Regions from separate parts of the Priestia sp. YIM B13491 genome, predicted to be linked through region 1. Evidence: riboswitches for the same ligand, from Rfam matches in the RefSeq annotation. Region 1 holds a riboswitch; each other region holds the start of a gene.
The links. A riboswitch is a leader RNA that binds a small molecule or an ion and turns the genes downstream of it on or off. The one in region 1 is predicted to bind lysine.
Positions count from the first base shown of each region.

Region 1 (7,683 bases):
AATTAATTAATAAACACGCGTAAGTCAAAACCTAGCTCAGGCTAGGTTTTTTCTTTTTCTCCACTTTTTCTCTTTTGGGAATACTTTTATTTAGCGAATATGCGTTCGTTTGTTTTATACTAGATGTAAGGAACACCGTCACAAATCCGGCTTATGTGCATGTATTGTAAAGCAGAAAAGAATGTAGGTTACGCTTCATAAGCGAATGTATAGATGGACAGAGTAAGAGAAGAGGAAGGAGAAAAGTATGAATGATTATTTAAAAGAAAAGCTGGCTATTTTACCGGATCAGCCCGGCTGCTACTTGATGAAAGATAAATATGGAACGGTCATTTACGTAGGAAAAGCAAAAGTATTAAAAAATCGAGTGCGCTCCTACTTTACCGGATCTCATGACGGAAAGACGCTTCGACTTGTAAACGACATTGTCGATTTTGAATATATCGTCACATCTTCTAATTTAGAAGCGCTTATTTTAGAAATGAATTTAATTAAAAAGCATGATCCAAAATACAATATCATGCTTAAAGATGATAAGGGCTATCCCTTTATTAAGATTACAGCTGAAAAACAGCCCCGGCTTGTTATTACAAGAAAAATAAAAAAAGATAAAGGGAGATACTTCGGTCCTTATCCTAACGTTCAAGCTGCAAATGAAACCAAGCGGCTTCTTGATCGCATTTATCCACTAAGAAAGTGCTCTACCATGCCAGACAGACCTTGTTTGTATTACCATATCGGGCAATGTCTAGCTCCTTGCGTAAAAGAAGTAAAAGAAGAGCAAAACAAACAAATTATTGAAAATATCACTCGGTTTTTAAATGGTGGATATGAGCATGTCAAAACAGAGTTAACTGAAAAAATGTTAAAAGCTTCAGAAGAACTTGACTTTGAAAGGGCTAAAGAATATCGAGATCAAATTGCTCATATTGAAGCGACAATGGAAAAGCAAAAAGTAACGTTTAATGATTTTGTTAATCGAGATGTGTTTGGCTATTCTTATGATAAAGGCTGGATGTGTGTTCAAGTTTTCTTTATTCGCCAAGGGAAATTAATTGAGCGAGAAGTTTCTATGTTTCCTTTTTATAAAGAGCCAGAAGAAGATTTCTTAACTTTTATCGGTCAGTTTTATGCCAAAAATATTAAGCCAAAAGAAGTGCTGGTTCCAGCAACGATTGATGCAGAGTTAGCTGAGAAATTAGTAGAAGTAGAGGTTCAGCATCCAAAGCGAGGCAAAAAGAAAGAATTAGTAGAACTTGCGTGTAAAAATGCAAAAATTGCGCTCGGTGAAAAATTCTATTTAATTGAACGAGATGAAGAGCGCACGGTTGGCGCAGTTGAACGGTTAGGAGAAGAGCTTGGAATTGCAGCGCCTTACCGGATTGAAGCATTTGATAACTCAAATATTCAAGGGACAGATCCCGTTTCTGCGATGATTGTTTTTGTTGATGGGAAACCGGAAAAGAAAGAATATCGCAAATATAAAATTAAGACCGTAAAGGGACCAGATGATTACAGTTCCATGAGAGAAGTCGTTCGCAGACGGTATTCCAGAGCGTTAAAAGAAGGTCTTCCGCTTCCAGGTTTAATTGTTGTAGATGGAGGCAAAGGGCATTTAGCTGCAGTACAGGACGTTCTCGAAAATGAATTGGGACTTTTAGTGCCTACAGCAGGTCTTGTCAAAGATGATAAGCACAGAACCTCCAACCTGATGATTGGTGAGCCTCCTCAAATCATACCGCTTGAACGCAATAGTCAAGAATTTTATTTGCTTCAGCGAATTCAAGATGAAGTTCACCGATTTGCGATTACTTTCCACCGTCAAGTGCGCTCTAAGTCCGCTTTTCAGTCTGTTCTGGACGACATTCCGGGAGTGGGAGAAAAGCGTAAAAAAGCTTTGTTAAAGTATTTTGGTTCGGTGAAAAAATTGAAAGAAGCAACGGTTGATGATATTCGAAATTCAGGTGTTCCTCAAAACATTGCTGAAAAAATTTATGAAACATTACAAAAATAGTCTTGAAATAATAGAAAATATTTGATAAGCTATTAACTAATTTCATACGACACTTCATCAAATGAAGTGAAGATAGAGGTGCAAATTTAATCAGTACGTATCAGGAAGGGTATGAGCCCTTATGAATGAGACGGAAAGGGAAATTTGCCGAAGTGAACATTACCTCATAGTAATGATTGCTGGTTCTGCGTTGAATAAACGTAGGATTGTCAAGATGTAGATTCTTGGAGAGCTATCTCACGGCAGTGGACGGTTATGTTTTATAATTTTCGTTCGTTAAGCAATGAGAGCTCATCTCATTGCTTTTTTTATTGTCTGAGTAAAAAAATTTAGCTTCTCATCATCCTGCATATGCAAATTTATTGAAAAGGAATGAACAAAATTATGGCATTAATCGTTCAAAAATTTGGTGGAACATCTGTTGGTTCTGTTGAACGTATCCAACATGTAGCAAACCGTGTTATTCAAGAAGCAGAGCGCGGTAACCAAGTAGTTGTTGTTGTATCGGCAATGGGCAAAACGACAGATGCACTGGTGAAATTAGCAAGTGATATTACGGACAGTCCAAGCAAACGCGAAATGGATATGCTTCTTACAACTGGAGAACAAGTAACGATTTCCCTGTTAACAATGGCCCTTCAATATAAAGGGTATGAAGCAACTTCGCTAACAGGTTGGCAAGCTGGTATCCAGACGGAAGCAGTTCACAGCAATGCACGAATCCAGCACATTGACACGACTCGTATTCAAAGCCAATTAGATAGAGGCCGAATCGTAGTAGTAGCTGGATTCCAAGGCTGTTCAGAAGATGGAAGCATTACAACATTAGGTCGAGGCGGCTCTGACACTACGGCAGTAGCTCTTGCCGCAGCATTAAAAGCTGCAAAATGTGATATTTATACAGACGTAACAGGAGTGTTTACGACAGATCCGCGCTATGTAGAAGATGCTCGTAAGCTTCACTCTATTTCATATGACGAAATGTTAGAATTAGCTAATTTGGGAGCAGGGGTGCTGCATCCGCGCGCTGTTGAGTTTGCAAAAAATTATCAGATACCGCTAGAAGTGCGTTCAAGCTTAGAAAACGAGAATGGAACGATTGTTGAGGAGGAAGTTTCAATGGAACAAAACTTAGTCGTAAGAGGAATTGCGTTTGAAGATAATATTTCACGAGTGACAATTGAAGGGTTAAACAATGAGTTGCAAACTCTTTCTACTATTTTTACAGCATTAGCAAAAGAACAGTTAAATGTGGACATTATTATTCAAAACGTAACGGCTAATAATCGTCTCTCTATCTCATTTTCTATTAAAACCGTAGACGTAGATGCCGCTCTTGCCGTCTTAAAAGAGTATAAATCTACTTTAGGATATACGCGTATTGAACATGAAAGCGGTCTGGCTAAAGTATCAATTGTCGGCTCTGGCATGATTTCTAATCCAGGCGTTGCAGCCGAAATGTTTGAAGTGCTGGCAGGGGAGAAAATTGAAGTGAAGATGGTCAGCACGTCTGAAATTAAAGTATCTACAGTTGTACCGCACGCTGATATGGTAAAAGCTGTTGAGACGCTTCACGTAGCATTTGAATTAGAAGAGCAGCAAGCAGTGCACGTATAAAGAAGAGAAAAAAGACGTGGTATCTCCACGTCTTTTATATATACGTATTTCCTACTTTTTATAGCGCTCCGCGCGTGTTTCGGTAGGTAAGATATCTTTTCGGTCCCACTGCACGGAAATCAGCACTTTTCCGTTCTTTTCTTTATGTGTTAAGTAGGCTTCTGTTAGGCAGTTGTTTTGACGCTGAATCTGTTCAGCCACAAATCCTGACTCAAGATGAAACGAACAAGTTTCCTGCTGAAATCTTTTGCTGACCACATCACCTGATAACTCAAGCTCGAGTGAATATTTATCTTTTTTTGCAAGCGTCAGTGTTCCCCAGGAAGCTGCTTTAAAAAAAGCGACGATTTCATCCATTGTATTTAATGGGTATTTCCGCGCAAGGTGTTTTCCTGCCCAGTATGAAATGGTATTTGTTTCGTCTCCAAGAAGCTCTGGAATTAACACGTCACGCAAAAGGCTGTATCCGAAATATGAAACGTGATCAAGAGTTCTCTCTGTTTCAGCTGTGACGTTAGGTTCTGATGTTTCCATCGTCTCTTCAAGTTCTTGCTGTGATTCTGTTTGTAAATTGCTCATGCTTTCCCCTCTTTCTTTACTACTATTATATACAAATCTAAAAAACCTCTCACGCATTTTTTTAATAAAATGTAAGAGGATCTTTATTATGGTAAAAAGAGTTAGATGTAAAGATGAAAAATCCATAATATACCTTTTAAAAGGGTACTTTTACCTGTGTAAATGTTTTGTGAACTTGTTTACAATAAAAGCATAAAGTAAACGCTTACTTATTTGTGGCAAGCAATATTATAATAGAAAGAAAAAATCTGTAACATCAATACAGTAAGCGTTAACAAATATAAAATTTTATAAATTTATATTTTATAGAAGATTTAAACATCTTGCCTTGACGCTCTTAATCGATGGGAGTAAAATTAACCTGTCACATACTTTATTAGGAAATGCAAAGGTTTTCATTTCCTGTATTCACGATTAATCTATTTGTCTAGTGGGAGTAAGAAAGTTCTTCACAAACTATGTTCATTTAACTAAGGGGGGTCTACGCAGATGGCGGCAAACAGAGAGTTTCAATATCGGAGAATCCATTCATTACTTGGGGTAATACCAATCGGGATTTTCTTAACACAGCATTTAGTTGTGAATCATTTCGCGACAAAGGGAGAAGAATCATTTAATCAAGCAGCTCACTTCATGGAGAGCTTACCTTTCCGCTATGCTCTAGAAATTTTCATTATTTTCTTACCAATCGTTTTTCACGCAATATACGGTCTTTACATCGCATTCACTGCTAAAACAAACGTTAACAACTACGGTTTTTTCCGTAACTGGATGTTTATCCTTCAGCGTGTTTCAGGTGTAATCACACTTATCTTCATCACATGGCACGTATGGGAAACCAGAATACAAGCTGCGCTTGGAAAAGAAGTAGATTTTCAAATGATGGAACGAATTTTAAGCAACCCGGCAATGCTTGCATTCTACATAGTTGGTGTTGTATCTACGATCTTCCACTTTGCAAACGGTCTATGGTCATTTGGAGTTAGCTGGGGGTTAACTGTAACACCACGTTCTCAAAGAATTTCAACTTATGTGACATTAGCAATCTTCTTAGCACTTACATTTGTAGGTGTTCGTACATTATTCGCATTTGCATAAAATTAAGGTTTTGAAGGAGTGGGGTTCCGATGAGTAACGGAAAAATCATCGTAGTCGGTGGCGGTTTAGCTGGCTTGATGGCAACAATAAAAATTGCTGAGTCTGGCAAGCAAGTAGATTTATTTTCACTAGTTCCGGTAAAAAGATCTCACTCAGTTTGCGCGCAAGGTGGAATCAACGGAGCCGTAAACACGAAAGGTGAAGGGGATTCACCATGGGAACACTTTGATGACACAGTGTACGGCGGAGACTTTTTAGCCAACCAGCCACCTGTAAAAGCAATGTGTGAAGCAGCTCCTGGTATTATTCACTTACTTGACCGCATGGGTGTTATGTTTAACCGTACTCCTGAGGGTTTGTTAGACTTCAGACGATTTGGCGGGACGCAGCATCACCGTACGGCTTTTGCTGGAGCAACAACGGGTCAACAATTATTGTACGCATTAGATGAGCAGGTTCGTCGCTATGAAGTTGCCGGACTTGTGACAAAGTACGAAGGATGGGAATTCTTAGGTGCTGTTCTTGACGATGAGCGCAGCTGTCGCGGAATTTCTGCACAGAATTTAAAATCAATGGAAATTAAAACGTTCCCAGCTGACGCGGTTATTATGGCTACAGGTGGACCTGGGATTGTTTTTGGAAAATCGACGAACTCAGTTATTAATACCGGTTCAGCGGCATCTATCGTGTATCAGCAAGGTGCATACTATTCAAACGGAGAGTTTATTCAAATTCATCCAACTGCTATCCCAGGAGATGATAAGCTTCGTCTTATGAGTGAATCTGCTCGTGGAGAAGGCGGACGCGTTTGGACATATAAAGACGGTAAACCTTGGTATTTCTTAGAGGAAAAATATCCTGCGTACGGTAACTTAGTACCTCGTGATATTGCCACTCGTGAAATTTTTGACGTCTGCGTAGCCCAGAAGTTAGGAATTAACGGAGAGAACATGGTTTATCTGGACCTTTCACATAAAGATCCAAAAGAGCTAGACATTAAACTTGGAGGTATCATCGAAATCTATGAAAAATTCATGGGCGATGATCCGCGCAAAGTACCAATGAAGATTTTCCCAGCCGTACACTATTCAATGGGCGGTTTATGGGTGGATTACGATCAAATGACAAATATTCCTGGCTTGTTCGCAGCTGGTGAGTGTGATTATTCACAGCACGGAGCGAACCGTTTAGGAGCAAACTCCTTATTATCAGCTATTTATGGTGGTATGGTTGCTGGTCCTAAAGCCGTTGAATACATCAATGGTTTAGAAAAGAGCGCAGATGCTATTTCTTCAAGCGTATATGATCGTCATGTGAAAGAAGAAGAAGAGAAATGGAACAATATCATGAATCTTCAAGGTACAGAAAATGCATACGTTCTTCATAAAGAGCTAGGGGAATGGATGACTGACAACGTGACAGTCGTACGATACAATGACAAACTGTTAAAAACAGATGAAAAAATTCAAGAATTAATTGAACGCTATGATCGTATTAACATTAATGATACGGCTAAATGGAGTAATCAAGCGGCAACATTTACTCGTCAGCTGCAAAACATGCTTCAGCTTTCACGTGTTGTAACGCTAGGAGCTTACAACCGTAATGAAAGTCGCGGTGCTCATTATAAGCCAGATTTCCCAGATCGTAACGATGAAGAATTCTTAAAAACAACAATGGCATCTTTTGTGGATAAGAAAACGGCTCCTTCTTTCCATTATGAAGAGGTAGACGTATCGTTAATCAAACCGCGTAAGCGCGACTACACAAAGAAAAAAGATGAAAAACCAAAAAAACAACAAGAGGGGGTTCGTTAATCAATGAGTGAACAACAAACAGTCCAAAAGACAGTGCGCTTCATTATTACACGTCAAGATTCAGCTGAATCTGCTCCTTACAATCAGGAGTTTGAAATTCCGTATCGTCCGAATATGAACGTTATTTCAGCACTGATGGAAATCAGACGTAACCCTGTTGATGCTTCAGGTAAAGAGGTTGCTCCGATAAACTGGGAAATGAACTGTTTAGAGGAAGTATGCGGAGCCTGTTCAATGGTCATCAACGGTAAACCTCGTCAGTCATGTACGGCTCTTGTTGATAAACTAGAACAGCCAATTCGCTTACAGCCAATGAAAACATTTCCGGTGGTTCGTGACTTGCAAGTAGACCGCAGCCGTATGTTTGATTCACTAAAAAAAGTAAAAGCCTGGGTTCCAATCGATGGCACATACGATTTAGGGCCAGGACCGCGTATGCCTGAAAAGAAACGTCAGTGGGCGTACGAGTTATCCAAATGTATGACATGTGGCGTTTGCTTAGAAGCTTGTCCAAACGTAAACGACAAGTCAAACTTCATCGGTCCAGCACCGCTTTCT
Region 1 is NZ_JBHZOR010000001.1:177,195-184,877, forward strand. Features, by position in the region: gene trxA (thioredoxin) at 1-23, shown strand, start outside; gene uvrC (excinuclease ABC subunit UvrC) at 248-2,014, shown strand; lysine riboswitch at 2,080-2,257, shown strand; gene ACFX4E_RS00870 (aspartate kinase) at 2,399-3,631, shown strand; gene ACFX4E_RS00875 (YslB family protein) at 3,683-4,210, opposite strand; gene ACFX4E_RS00880 (succinate dehydrogenase cytochrome b558 subunit) at 4,700-5,308, shown strand; gene sdhA (succinate dehydrogenase flavoprotein subunit) at 5,338-7,125, shown strand; gene sdhB (succinate dehydrogenase iron-sulfur subunit) at 7,129-7,683, shown strand, end outside.

Region 2 (7,683 bases), on a different contig from region 1:
CTGACAGTTCAGAACCTTGTCCTGTTTCAAAATACCAGCGGTTTGGACCTTTTGCCGTTCCTTTTTCACGAATTAACGCTGTCGCTTCATCGAGCATAGACAGTGAAATTCCAAATGAATCATTACCAGCTTCTGTACCTGCTAAACTTTGAAAAATCAAGTCAGCAGATCCTCCTTTTTCAATTGCTCTCATTTGACTCGTTACGTGTGATAATACACAGTTTTGAGTAGGAATTGACCATTCGTTGATTATATTTTTTGTTTCATTTAAAAGCGCGTAGATATTATCCGTTGTGTCAATAACAGGGTTAATTCCGATAACCGCATCTCCAATTCCATAGCTTAACGCTTCGTATAGAGATGCTCTCATTCCTTTTAAATTATCTGAAGGATGATTAGGCTGGGCTCTAGAAGCCAATACTCCTTTTTGGCCGATAGTCGTTTGACAAGTAGTTTGCACTTCTATCTTGGCAGCTCCTTGAATTAAATCTAAATTGGACATAATTTTAGTAGCCGCCGCAATCATTTCGCTGCTTAATCCTTGGCTAAGTGCAAGAAGGTCTTCTCCGCTATGCTGATCGGATAAAATATATTCTCTTAAATCCCCTACTGTCCAATTTTTAATAATATCGTAAACAGATGAATCAATCTGACTTTCGATTAATGCCGAGACGTTGTCTTCATCTGCGCTGAGCAGCGGATAGTTTCTGATATCAGCAAGTGTGATATCAGCTAGGACTTGCTTTGCTGCCATTCGTTCTTTCATTGACTCAGCGCTAACTCCTGCGAGCTGATCTCCAGAACGCTCTTCGTTTGCTTTGGCCATGATTTCTTTTAAGCTATAAAATGAAAATGTTTCTCCTAACAATCGTGTAGTTTTAAACATCGTTTCCTCCTTGTATATTTAGTAGATTATGATGAAAAAGCGAGCGTTTTAACGGAAACGGAGATCGCTTCTCCAGCTACTGGTAACCCTAGATCAATGTAATCTCCGTGTGTAAAATCAATTTGATCTAAACAAATAATTTCTAACTCTTTCCTCTGTTTAGCTAATGCTTGTCCTAAAGCTTTTGCAATATCTTGCTCGCATAGAACAACGAGGCACTTAGCTCCTTTAAAACAAGCAATAAATTCAGCGCTTATTACTTTTGCTAATTCTTGAAGCATCTTATAGCTGCAGTAAGGAAAATGAGATAAAGCAATAGCAGCGGGGGGATCTTCTGCGCTGAAAATAGTTGAAGCCTGCATACATGCCGCTCGAGCTCTTTCTTGAAACATCAGCGGATTCCATTTCTCTTCTTGCTGAACAGGTATCTCTACAATCGGTATATTTTTTAACGGCAGCCGCTTTGACCCAATGTATACAGTTGATCCGCTAACTTCTGTATTTTGCATACCAGCCCCAATTACAGTAGCGCGCGTTGTCTCAGCGGCTTGAGATACTTGGATGGATTGAAAATGATATGCTAGAAGCGGACCAACGTCTCCATGTATGGCCACTTCCTTCACTGTTTTTGGCTTTTGCTTCTCCATCATTTCTCCTACTCCTCCTGAAACCATGATCATTTCGGGGATAGAAGATCTTGTATGAGGAGAAACGATCAGCGAGGAATTTTGATTCAGCGCATTTACATAATTCACGGTTTCTTCAGCTAGTAATTGACAGATAGACGAGAGCTTTTCAAATGTTGCTTTTTCACCTTCTCGCAGTGTTAAAGAATTATTTTTCAAAAATTCAGTTAAATGAGAAGAAACGTAGGTAACCAAACCTTCTGAATTCAGACGAATTAATCTTCCTCCCACATGCAGTGTAAACGTTTCTATAACTTTTCCATTTTGACATAAAGCGATGTTAGCAGTTCCTCCTCCTACATCAATATTGGCAATTACTGCATTTGTTTCAGCAGAACGTTCGATTGCTCCTGATCCTTTTGCAGCTAATATTCCTTCTAAGTCAGCGCCGGCTGTTGCAACAACAAAATCCCCAGCATGTTCGGCTAGATAGTGAACGATACTTTCTGCATTTTTCTTTCTGGCCGTTTCTCCTGTGATGATCACAGCACCTGCCTCCACTTGATCTAAGGAGATTCCTGCATTCTTATACTCTTGTTCTAGTAGTACCGTTAATCGTTGAACATCGATTTCAACATCGTTTAGCATAGGAGTGGTATAGATAGAACTTGCATACGTTACGCGACGATCAATAATTTGACAGCCTGGCAGCGTAAACTGATTTTGTTGATTTGCTATTAACAGCTTGCTTACAATCAGTTTTGTTGTACTTGTTCCAATATCTAAACCTATGCTCGTGATCCATTTCTGTAGCATGCTATCAATCCCTTATCTCGTTTGAATATGGTGATTATCATAAAACAGTTTTTTGAATATTTCACTAACTATGTTATCAAACCTGACACACTTTTGTGTAAACAAAGGTGACAAATGACAAAAAAGACTAAATCTTGGTAGATTTAGTCTTTTTGCTTATGATGAGTGTGATTTAGTTATAATCATTCTTGATGCCGATGGAATTAATAGTGAAAGAATGATTAAGCAGGCTATTAGTGATCCTACCATTGAAATCCCGTTCATTGAAAAAGAATACCATAGAGCGGACATGCCCTTTGGCGCATATGATCCCCAGAAAATAATACCCGCAATAAAGTGCCAGAAATACCGTGCGAAGCTGCCGATAATAAGGGATAAAACAATCAAAACAAAAGCTTTTGATCTGTTATTGTTAGCTAAATTTGTTTTAATAGATTGCGAAAAAATACCTCCAAAACCTATAAAAGCAAAAGCCACAATATATTCAATAAACGTTTGCAGCGCTGTTAAAATATAAGCCGTTCCTGTTGCCAACTGTAAAAGCCCCCATAATAGACCAGATAGAGCCCCGCCTTTTACTCCCCAGCGAAAGCACATAATAAAAATGGGCACCATGGAGAACGAAATACTCACAGCCGTTGCAATCTTAATGGAAGGCAAAAGATCAAGTAGAAGTGCCAATGCTGCAAAAATAGCTATTTCAATTTTAGCCTGTAAAGGTAATGCTTTATTCACGTTTCTCACTCCTGTTTTTGAATCATTCATATCAAACGGTTTACACAGGAGTAAGCAAATATATGCTACTATTCCCACATTCCTACGCTAGCGTTAACTAACAGGTTCGAAGGGTCTGAACAATTTGTTCACTCTCAGCACGGCGGCTCCCCCTGTGGTACGTTCGGATATTTATGTAGTATTATGACAACATCCATTATATCATATGTAACAAAATAGATTCGAGAGATTTCAAAGATGTTTCTATTTTCTGAATCTATTTTTTATAATGACAATCGTTTTAGTATTTGGTATACTTCTTTTATGTCAAATGAATATAAAAAACCCTCATCCTAATCGATGAGGTAGAGGTCGCAGTTTTTAATAGTAAAGCAACGGAAATGCAGAGAACATTGAGGATGTTGCTTGAAAGGAAAAATTGCCGAAGTTTAGATCACTTCTCGGTTGATTTAAGCTGGGGCTGTCTCCGAACAGGAACAGAACTGTCACATCATGCGAGTGATGTGAAGAGCTATCTTCACGGAAGGTTGACGCGGTTTTCAGATTTAAAAGCGCGCACATATACTGCGGGCTTTTTTTATGTTATCCCGTCTCTTTCCGTACATTCGAAAGGAGTATTTATCTATGCAAGAGCAGCAAGAATTAAAACGTGGGTTGAAATCTCGCCACTTGACGATGATTTCATTAGGAGGAGCCATCGGAACCGGCTTATTCCTAGCAAGTGGTGGAGCAATTCACACAGCAGGACCTGGGGGAGCGCTTTTAGCTTACGCTATCATTGGTGTCATGGTTTACTTTTTGATGACCAGCCTAGCGGAGCTCGCAGCTTATATGCCTGAAGCCGGTTCGTTTAGTACGTATGCGTCTCGGTTTGTAGATCCATCCTTTGGTTTCGCTCTCGGCTGGAACTATTGGTATAACTGGGCTATTACGATTGCAGCTGAATTATCGGCTGGAGCCCTTATTATGAAATTTTGGTTCCCAAACTCTTCTTCTATTTTATGGAGTGCCCTGTTTTTATTAATTATGTTTGGGCTTAACTACCTTTCTGTAAAAGGATTTGGTGAATCTGAATTTTGGTTTTCGTTAATTAAAGTAGTAACGGTTATCATCTTTTTAGTTATTGGTATTATGATGATTTTTGGTATCTTTAACAATGAAGCACCAGGTTTTAAAAACTTCACGCTTGGTGATGGACCCATTCACGGTGGATTCTTTACTGTCTTAGGTATTTTTATGGCTGCTGGTTTTTCATTCCAAGGAACAGAGTTGCTTGGAGTCGCAGCTGGAGAAAGTGAAGATCCGGAAAAAACGGTTCCTCGCGCAGTTAAACAAGTCTTCTGGCGCATCTTGTTATTTTATATTTTAGCTATTTTTGTTATCGGGATGCTTATTCCATACACAGCGGATTCATTAGCAAGTGATGATGTGCGGGTAAGTCCATTTACTTTAATATTCGAACGAGCAGGTCTGGCGTTTGCAGCATCAGCTATCAATGCCGTTATTTTAACAGCCGTTTTATCTGCTGGTAACTCAGGTATGTATGCTTCTACGCGTATGCTTTGGAACTTAGCGAAAGATGGAAAAGCACCGAGGTTCTTAGCAAAAGTAAATAAACGAGGCGTTCCGGTTAATGCTTTAATCGCAACGGCACTTGTCGGTACACTTGCATTTGGTGCTTCATTTTTTGGAGACGGTGCGGTATACACGTGGTTACTTAACGCTTCTGGTATGTCTGGTTTTATTGCTTGGTTAGGAATTGCCATCAGCCACTATCGTTTTAGAAGAGCATTTGTTGCTCAAGGTCATGATTTGAGTGAACTTCCATATCATGCAAAACTTTTCCCGTTTGGTCCTATCTTTGCCTTTATTTTATGTGCTGTTGTCATTTTAGGTCAAAACTATTCGGCGTTTACGGGTGATTCGATTGACTGGTACGGTGTACTTGTTTCTTATATCGGACTTCCTTTATTCTTAATTGTTTGGTTAGGATACAAATGGACGAAAAAGTCAAAACTTATTCCGTTAAAAGAATGCCAAGTAACAGTAAAAAAATACGAATAAAAAAAGCTCTCTATTCTTTTGAATAGAGAGCTTTTTTACGTGATCTGATCAGCAAAATGAAGAGATATATAGGCGGGCTGGTTTTTCATAACAAGCATATAACCTTTGAGGGGGCGATTACAGTAATCAGCAGCTTCTATATAATAAATATGCTGAATTAACCTGCTTAAATAGGTTACAAAAGATGGAAGTTGATGAGTAGGAATGCTTTGGATGTAGTCTATGATTTCTTGTTGAGTTTGAAGGCCTGAATGGGTACATTCTAACAGATAAAAAAGCGGATCTGCTGCTATAGTAGATAGTTCAGAGTTGTGTTTGATTCTATTCAGCTGGATATGCAGTTCTTTTTTTGACCATCTTTTTGGAATAGCTCTTAGATACTGATATTGAAAATGTGTATTCATGATAGCTAACACCTTTCGTATTAAAATAATAAAACGACTTATTATTTTAATAACCTTTACACATGAAACTAAAACGTTACAATGTGTAAAGGTGTCATACATCTTATAAAATAAGCTGATAAAAAAGAACATCTTGCCACTGATTAAATTTCCAGCCTACTTCTTTAAATTCTCCGCAAAATGTAAAATTAAATTGCTCATGCATTTTGATACTGATATCATTCCCTTTTGTAATCCCTGAAATAACAACGTGATGGTTGAGTTCTTTAGCTAATTCCAAAATTCGCTTCATAAGCTTTTTTCCAATGCCATGCCCCTGCTGGTTTTTATCAATATAAATCGATAGCTCTACCGTTTGAATGTACGCCTCTTTATCTCGATAAGAAGAAAGCGAAGCATAGCCCGCTACTACCCCATCTTTTTCTGCGACAATAAGCGGAAAAAGTTCATTGCTAATATGATTATTAAACCAGCTCCTTCTATGCTCTACTGTTACAGGCGTTAAGTCAAAAGTAGCAGCACTTGTTTGAACAGACTGGTTATAAATTTCAACAAGCATAGGTAAATCTTCTTCTTTAGCATAACGAATGATCATATGTACAAACTCCTTATAGTATAGAATTATCTTTATTTTACTTCTTTTAATAAACATAATCTACATAAAAAACCGATGTGCACATGCACATCAGTTGTGATTTTGAGCATATTGAAAGGTTTGAAGAACTTGAAGTGTCTCTTTTGTAGAAACGACCGTCGCAAACTCCTCATGCAAAGAAGACAGTGCGAATGTATGTACATCTTCTGCAGGAAGCCTTGTTTTTCCATCGTAGGACATACCATCAAAGCAAGCTGTTGCATCGTTTACAACGTACGTTCTGTACCCTAGATTTCCAGCCATGCGGGCAGTCGTGGAGACGCAGTGATTGGTAGTTAGTCCTATTAAGATAAGCGTATCATAACCATTTGCTTTTAAATAACTGTCTAGCTCTGTTCCAATGAAACAGCTGTTCACGTGTTTGCGAATTAAGTATTCGTCTTCTTGTGGACCAAACCCTTCTTTGAACTGAAACCCCTTCGAACTGGGGTGTAAAGGAGAATCTGGATTTTCTGATGCATGCTGTACGTGAATAACAGGATAGTCTTGGCGCCTCCATGCTTGCAGTAGCGTCAGCATATGTTTTTCTGCATCTAGATTGTTTCTTTCCCCCCACTGTGGTGAATAAAATCCTTCTTGTACATCAATAAGCAGCAGCACTGGCCGGGAACGTAGCATAAGCATCATCTTCTTTCATCTTTATTTTAAAATGGAAATAACGTATGTGCACCCATCAGGACCGGCTTTTGACGAATGAACCGTCTGTTTCGGTAAATGTATCCGATCTCCTGCCTGACATAGAACCGTATCATGTTCAACTGTAAAGTAAATAGATCCTTCAAGTATATGAAGAATTTCATCAGTTGGATGGGTATGAGATGGGTGCGTTTGAAAAGCAATATCATGCTGTACTTCAACGTATCCAGTATACGCCGGAAGCAGTTCTTTAATTACTTCTTCAAACTTTCCGCCAACTCCTTTTTTAATAGAGGCTTTTTTTACGTCCATGCTGCTCACTCCTTTTTAATTTAAACGGACACTGTCCGGTAGTATAGTTGTTATCATCGTGTAAAAAATATTGCTTCCACTCTCGGTTTTCCTGCTGTCCATACCATCCTAACTCAGGGTGAGCTGATACGTCATCATATGTTTTTAACCGATCGCGGACCACCTTTTGTACGTGCCGCCCTATTTTTGAATCTCCTGTCATACCTTCAAACACCCACCGAGGTTGAAATGTAATCATAAATCCCCTGCTCTTACGGCTTTTACGTAAAGAATGAGCAGGCGTATTACAGACGACAAAAATAGGTTCTCCGTGAAAGCAAAATTCCCATAATGGATCTTTTGGATCTTTTGGAATGTCTTGCGGCCATTTCTTTTGATCAATTTGATGAAGAAACGTCAACGTATCCCAAAACATCGTTTCGTACTCTTCCATTGAACGTTCTTTATGTTCAGGCTTAAAGAATAACACAAAGGATGTATAGCGACCTATGGTTTTAAAAGTATCTATGTATTCTCTAAGTGCCGACGCTGCATTCCTAATATCTTGGT
Region 2 is NZ_JBHZOR010000006.1:50,888-58,570, forward strand. Features, by position in the region: gene ACFX4E_RS20645 (ethanolamine ammonia-lyase subunit EutB) at 1-886, opposite strand, end outside; gene ACFX4E_RS20650 (ethanolamine ammonia-lyase reactivating factor EutA) at 913-2,328, opposite strand; gene thiT (energy-coupled thiamine transporter ThiT) at 2,485-3,093, opposite strand; TPP riboswitch at 3,126-3,226, opposite strand; lysine riboswitch at 3,401-3,585, shown strand; gene ACFX4E_RS20660 (amino acid permease) at 3,688-5,127, shown strand; gene ACFX4E_RS20665 (hypothetical protein) at 5,163-5,531, opposite strand; gene ACFX4E_RS20670 (GNAT family N-acetyltransferase) at 5,635-6,126, opposite strand; gene ACFX4E_RS20675 (cysteine hydrolase family protein) at 6,217-6,804, opposite strand; gene ACFX4E_RS20680 (cupin domain-containing protein) at 6,826-7,134, opposite strand; gene ACFX4E_RS20685 (YqcI/YcgG family protein) at 7,109-7,683, opposite strand, start outside.
Region 2: linked by a shared signal. The riboswitch ahead of ACFX4E_RS20660 (amino acid permease) and the one ahead of ACFX4E_RS00870 (aspartate kinase) in region 1 are both predicted to bind lysine.

Region 3 (7,683 bases), on a different contig from region 1:
AAAAACGTATATAAACAAAACAAAGAAAATTGGGAGCAAGCGAAAAAAATTATTGATTTATTGTTGTGAGAAAGGATGATGTTATAAATGAACGAAAAAATAAAAAATCATGTGCATAACATTTTGGCTCCTTATCAGGATGTAGAAAATGTTCAAGATTTAGAGGAAGAACTATCACAGAACTTACAGGAAAAATTTACAGATTATAAAAAAGATGGGCATAATGAAGAACAGGCTTATTATATGACAATCAATTCTATCGGTGATATCACAGAACTGATTCAATCAATGAATGTAGAAACCAAGGAATTAAAGCAAACCGTCCCTATGGATTTTTCAAAGACCGAGCTTACAAAATCTGATTTTCGTTCTGTATCGGTGTATAAAGGGAAATTTAATGCCAGTAATTTGAATGAATCTGATTTTAGCTACGCAGATCTTACGGACAGCATGTTTAAAAGCAGCAATTTAACGAAAGCGATATTTCATCACGTTAATTTAACAGGCGTACAATTTAAATGGGCAAATTTTAAACAGGCCAGTTTTAAAGACTGTATCTATGACAACACGTACTTTAAGCAATGTAATTTAACAGACATTGTATTTGACGAGGAAACATTTAAGGGAACAATTTTTGAAGGAACATCATTAAAAAAAGCCTCATTTCGCAACGCCACTTTGCTAAATGTACAGTTTCGAGGATCAGATTTAAAAAAATCCGATTTTGAAGGTGCAAAAATGGATAAATTGACATATAACTTTTTAAAAAGTGCCAAGATAGATCTGAGTAAAGTTACGATTATTTAAAGATAAAAAAGACCTCTCTGAAGGTCTTTTTTTATGGACATATAACAATTCTTTTTAAGAGCGAGCAGGATAGTTTATTAGAGAGCTAGAACACATTCATAGAAATAATAAAGCTTTTATCACTTATGTGGAGGAGTATGGAAATGTCTATATATGAAATTTGGAATGAAGTGGATCTTTATATGAATGATAAGCTTATACAACCTGACCCTATTCTTGATGAGGTATTGAAGGCAAATCAAGAGGCTGGATTACCTGCCATCGACGTATCGCCTAGTCAAGGAAAGTTTCTGCATTTGTTAGCTTCATTAAAAGGAGCTCAACGCATTTTGGAAATTGGTACTCTTGGAGGATACAGCACGATTTGGCTAGCCAGAGCTCTTCCTAAAGACGGACAGCTGATTACGCTCGAATTGAGCGCTCAGCATGCAGAAGTAGCAAGAGCTAATTTAAAAAGAGCGGGAGTAAGCCACTTAGTAGAAGTCCTTGTCGGCCCCGGGCTTGATACATTAGCTGTATTAAAGGATAAGGGAACAGAGCCGTTTGATCTTATCTTTATTGATGCTGACAAGCCGAATAACCCAAATTACTTAAAGTGGGCTCTAGAATTATCGAAAAGAGGAAGTACGATTATTTGTGATAATGTTGTTCGTCAAGGGCATGTGGTGAACTCAGAAAGTGAAGATGAAAATGTAAAGGGAATTCGTCAATTTATGAATGTTCTGGCTCAAGAAAAACGAATCAGCGCCACGGCTATACAAACCGTTGGAAGCAAAGGCTATGATGGATTCATTGTAGGGATTATTGAATGATAAAATTTGTATTACACATAAAAAGAGACGGAGACATAACGAAACCCATCCAATCAACAGCTAGAAGCAAATACATACATGAAACCTACGTTCAGCTTCCCTACGAAAAAATCCGAACGAGTTGGATTCTCAACCAAACTCGTTCGGATTGTCCTTGAACTAACATACTTTTGTTCCAGACTCTTTTTAAATGGGCCCCAATTTATCTGTCATTTGTTTTTCGGTTAAAAAATTAATCAATTCTCGTACAGCGAATGAACTGTAGCGTTCTTTTAACAGAATAATTCCAAGTTCCCACATCATTTCAGGATCTGCAATAGGTACGGTAGTAATATTGGGATCTTTCACTTTGGCATAAAGCGATTCGGGTAAAATAGCAATACCTAGTTCTGCCGTTGTTAATTCAATAATTAAATCCCATTGAGAACTTTTATACGCTATAGAAGGCACAAAGCCTGATTTTAAAGCATCTTGAATTAACCGGTCGTGCAGCGTAAATTCTTCACTAAACATAATGAATTTTTCATGCTCCAATTCTTTCATCCAGACGGAAGAACGTTTCGCTAGAGGATGGTTTTTATGCGCGTATAAAAGAAATCTCTCCTTAACGAACGGGTATACGTGAAAATGTTCATCATGACCGCTTGTAAGAGGAAGCATAACAATCCCCATATCTACACCAGCCTCTTCCACAAGTGCTTCAATTTTTTTTGCTCCAAATTCAATAAGCTCTAGAGATACTTTAGGGTATTGTTCATTAAATGCTTTTGCAATCTTCGGGAAAAACAAGGTCCCGATGAGCGGAGGGACTCCCATCTTGATTTGCCCTGTTTGCAAGTTCATTAAATCTCCCAACAAGTGAGGCATGTCTTTTAACACCGACAGAGCTTTAGTTGCTTGGTGATACACAACTTCTCCTGCATCGGTTAGCTTTAATTCTCTTGTTGAACGATCAAGAAGCTCAAATCCTAGTTCATTTTCTACTTTTTTGACGGCTTTACTTAAAGCTGTTTGAGACAAATGAACTTGCAGCGCTGCCTTTGTAAAATTCTTATGATTCGCTACCTCTATAAAGTATTCTAAGTCTCTGATTTCCATGTGAAACTCCATTTCTGCAAACTGCTTATCCTTTTTCTTTACTCTTTATTTTAACCATTAAATTATTTACTGTAAATGCGCTAATTAAAAAGGGGGAGGATATATCCAATGAATAAAACCAGGGAAAGGAAATGAACTAAAATTTCTGTCGAAATTGATTAATAAAACGCATAATCTTTTTATAGAGAAACATAGATTTTGCTGCTAGCTGATGAGGAATATAAAGATTTTTGCATGTACGTTCGGGCAAAAATGCAAAACTTATCAAAATAACTGAAAGTCCAAAGGCTGCGGCTGTAATCTCTAGCCAAGAAAACATCATATCATTCCTCCTTTTACAAACCTATTAATAGAATATGTAAAAGTTTGAAAGGAGGTTGTACGATAGACCTATAATGAGCGGAGTTATGAAGTTCTCTCTAAAAATAAAATGACGTTAAAGAACGCAGGTGCTGCGCTCTTTAACGTCATTTTATTTTCGCTCTTCAGCTTGATGTTCTTGTTTGTTTTGCTCAGTGAGACGTTTTTGATGAGCTTTTGTTTCTGCGCTTACATGATTCGCATCATTCGGTTGATTTTTCTTTGAACCTCCTGCAGCGTTACTCATTAGACGACACCTCCAGTTCGGTTATGAAACATACCTATAGAATGTGCGTATTTACAGACTTTATACACCGCTATCGATATTACTGCACACGAAAAAAGCAAAGGGAGAGTCACTAAACTGTTCCCTTTGCTTTTTTGCTAGGCGACTTTATCGGTGGTGATAATTTTGTTAATCCAGTCTTTTCCCTCTGTAAACCTTGTAACAAGCATCGCTGTTACTGTATTTCCCGTACTGTTTAAAAGCGTAGCAGGGGCGTCAATAATTGTGGAAATGACCGCAATAATGGGCAGAACTTCTGGCGAAAATCCGTAAATTGTAATGATTAACATTTCGCCAATCATACCGCCTCCAGGGATTGCTCCCATTACGGCTCCAACTAAAAAGGCTACGCCTAATATGCTCAAAATACTCGTAGCAGACGTCATATCTTTGCCAAACAAACTGAATAAGAAAACAATTTTTAGAATACCACCGATAACAGAACCATCTTTATGGGTGTTTGCTCCTAATGGAATCACCGTTTCAGCAATATCCAGCGGCACACCCATTTTCTTTGTTGCATCTAAATTGACTGGAATAGATGCAGCAGAAGAACAGGTAGCAATAGCGGTGATAGAAGGAGCAGCTGCATTTTTCCAAAACAGCTTAATTCCTGCTTTACCGCCAGCAATCCATGCATATAGCGTAAAGAAACCGAAATAGTAAACGATTGCAATTAATAAATAAAGAATAAATGCTCTAGCGTACCCTTGTAAGATCTTTGGTCCAAGTTCTCCTACTACAGTAGCAAAATAGCACCCTAAACCAATTGGAGCATAGTACATCACAATTTTAACAACCTTCATCGATACTTCTTGACCGGAAGTCAGAAATTTCGCCATAGGCTGTCCTTTTTCGCCAGCCATCGTTGTAGCAATACCGAAAATAACGGCAAAGACAATTAATTGTAAAATGTGCTCTTTCGAAAATAACTGAACAAAATCAGGTACAGTAAATGTACTAACAAGCTGAGTTAAAAGCGTCATTTTTTCAGCTGTATTTTCACTGTCACCCATCAATTCTTTAATGGCAGAAGTATCTACATTATGTAGCGGATTGTAAAGTGATGCGCCTAAAAAGCCTAAAACGGCTGAAACAGCAGCAGTGGCGATAAACACAACGGCGATACCTAGCATAATTTTACCAAGACGCTTCATTTCATTCATGTTTGCGATCGCCGAAGCCACACTAAAAAAGACAAGGGGAACGATAATCATGAACATTAAATTAAGAAACAAATCACCAAAGGGCTTTACGACTGCCACATCGGGCCCGATAGCATATCCTGCTATCCCGCCAATTAAAATAGCGAGAAGCAGAATAAGCGATGATCTGTACGTTTTAAATACACTTAAAACCATAGTTAGATTTCCTCCAAACAACAATAGCTTCTTTACTACGCAAGAACAGCTATTATTTGCTCATTGCATACGTAGTAACGACTGGCTTTACATCTTTACGCACCAAATCTTCGTATGTTTCTCGCTCTACAGCAAGACGAGCTTCTCCATTTTTTACAAATACAACAGCAGGGCGCGGAATACGGTTGTAATTGCTAGCCATTGAATAGTTGTAGGCACCTGTAGAGGACACTGCTAATAAATCTCCTTGATTAACGCGCGGTAAATCAATATCCCAAATAAGCATATCTCCTGATTCACAGCATTTACCCGCAATTGATACTGTTTCATCTTTTTTATCCGTCACTCTATTAGCCAAGACAGCTTCATGTTTTGCATCGTAAAGAGCAGGACGGATATTATCGGTCATACCGCCGTCAATTCCTACGTATTTTCGTACACCTGGAATCTCCTTTGTTGATCCAATTGTATAAAGCGTTGTACCTGCTTCTCCTACGATGCTTCTTCCAGGCTCAATCCAGACTTCTGGAAGGGTATAATTCTGTTCAGTTAACGTGCGGCTTAGCTTTTCTGTCAGTGCATCTACATAATACTCAACTGGAAGAGGAGAGTCGCTTTCGGTATAACGAATACCAAAACCACCACCTACGTTTAAAACTTTTACTTCAAATTCCATTTTATCACGAATGCTGAATAAGAAATCAGTTAAAATATCAATGGCGCGAGAAAAACCATCTACTTCAAAAATTTGCGAACCAATATGACAATGAATGCCTAAAAGATCGTAGTAAGGCTTTTCTAACGCAGAACTTACCGCTTTCATGGCTTGGTCATTGGAAAGACCAAATCCAAACTTGGAGTCTTCCTGTCCGGTCATAATATATTCATGTGTATGGGCTTCAATCCCTGGAGTAACACGCAGAAGAATAGATGCTTTCTGTTTGCGCTCAGCTGCTAAGGCATGCAAAACTTCAAGTTCGGTAAAGTTATCAACAACAAAACAGCCAATATTCGCATCAAGAGCCATTTCCATTTCTTCAATCGTTTTATTATTGCCGTGAAAATGAATGCGTTCAGCTGGATATCCAGCTTCAAGCGCTGTAAATAATTCGCCTCCTGAGACCACATCTAGTGACATATCAAGCTTCGTTAAAAGGCTAGCCATTTCCATACAAAGAAAGGCTTTCCCTGCATAGGCGATTTGATATGAAAATCCGCTTCTTCGAAAGGCTGAATGGAAGGCCTTGCATTTCGTCTCAATTAATTCTTGATCGTAGATGTATAGGGGAGTGCCGTATTGTTTTTTCAGTTCGACCGTATCGCACTGCCCAATTTCTAAATGATTGCTGCTGTTAATTTTACTCGTTCCATGTAAGTACATAATCCGTATCCCTCCATTTAAATCATTCAACTATAACTTTGAACTTTGATGGTTAGTAGAAAAACACAAAAAAGACCCGTGAAGTGATGTTCACGCGTCTTGGTTTCATAATAATAAAGTATTATTACATTCTAGGCATCAACATCTCTTCAATAGCTCTCCACAAACCAAATGGTTTGTGACAGCTCAGCATTTATTCAATACTGAACCAGTATATGAACACAATGGATGTTTATATACTTCGGCACGAAATCCCTTTTACTTATCTTCACAGACTCCATTAGTCTCCAATAAGTGACTCTTGATTTCATGCACCTCTATTCTCAGAGAGGAAAATTATATTTAAATGTAATTTCTATTATATTTCCTTTTCCTCCGTCTAGTCAATGAAAAGTTAAGGCATAGGAATATCAAAAAAAATAAATAAGAAGGCTATGAAGCTTCCAGATAGAACCCAAGCACCCAGCGCTGTCTTCTGATGAATGACTAAAAGTGAGAACGTGACAATGTTGAAGAGAAAAGAACACAGCAGCGACCATCCATAATGATGAGTGATACTGTGATTAACATAAGCAATGAACTCAATCACAGTAAATAAAAGCGCCCACAAAAGAATCCACCACAGCCGGCCGCTTACATGCAGCGGTAGCCTTCCTAAAAAAACCGGTATAACAAACGGATAAATAATTAAGGTTATTCCAAGGGAAACCATTAGGTGATCGGGTAGAAAAAGGTGATCAATACCAACAGGGTGAAATACCCATACGCGGTGATGAAACAGCAGTACTTCATAAAGCAAATTCCCCGTGACCCAAAACAGCAAAGTAGGATAGTATTCTTGATACCTGCGCCACTTGCCAAATAGTAAACCAAGAATGATAAAAAATAATACAAATGAAGATTGCATACGCTCTCCTTAAAATAATGGTTATTTCTTTTTATTTACATATTATAGAAATTTTATTCTCTTTGCTTTTATTCAGAAACTATAATGGAAAAGCCGTAAGCAGCGTTAAAGACGTACTACCACTATTTATGACTGTCTTCACCCTGCTATAATCTCCGTAAAAGAACTGCTACCGCTTTTGTTTACGAGATGAAGGGAGCTATATGTCAAAGTCAGCAAGACATAAAAGTAAGCTCAAAATAGCTTCGCCTAGTATGTGACTTCTTTTTTTGCTATGCTAAAATTGCGTACATATAGCATGAGAATACTAGAAGAAAGAAAAGGGTGTTTTGGTATGAAAACATACATCGTAGTTGGAGCTGGGATACTTGGAGCTTCTACAGCATATCATTTAGCAAAAGCAGGAGCAGATGTGACATTGGTAGATCGCAAGGATGCTGGTCAAGCTACTGATGCAGCAGCAGGAATTGTTTGTCCATGGCTTTCACAGCGTCGAAATAAAGCATGGTACCGCTTAGCAAAAGGCGGCGCTAAGTACTATCAAACATTAATTCAGCAATTAGAAGAAGATGGAGAAACGGATACGGGATATAAGCGAGTAGGAGCAATTAGCTTACATACGGATGAACTAAAGCTTAAAAAAATGGAAGAAAGAGCATATAAGCGTCGGG
Region 3 is NZ_JBHZOR010000004.1:524,751-532,433, forward strand. Features, by position in the region: gene ACFX4E_RS17650 (PadR family transcriptional regulator) at 1-69, shown strand, start outside; gene ACFX4E_RS17655 (pentapeptide repeat-containing protein) at 88-807, shown strand; gene ACFX4E_RS17660 (O-methyltransferase) at 933-1,619, shown strand; gene ACFX4E_RS17665 (LysR family transcriptional regulator) at 1,806-2,717, opposite strand; gene ACFX4E_RS17670 (hypothetical protein) at 2,854-3,039, opposite strand; gene ACFX4E_RS17675 (hypothetical protein) at 3,190-3,324, opposite strand; gene ACFX4E_RS17680 (dicarboxylate/amino acid:cation symporter) at 3,462-4,724, opposite strand; gene lysA (diaminopimelate decarboxylase) at 4,777-6,105, opposite strand; lysine riboswitch at 6,251-6,433, opposite strand; gene ACFX4E_RS17690 (CBO0543 family protein) at 6,500-7,012, opposite strand; gene ACFX4E_RS17695 (NAD(P)/FAD-dependent oxidoreductase) at 7,347-7,683, shown strand, end outside.
Region 3: linked by a shared signal. The riboswitch ahead of lysA (diaminopimelate decarboxylase) and the one ahead of ACFX4E_RS00870 (aspartate kinase) in region 1 are both predicted to bind lysine.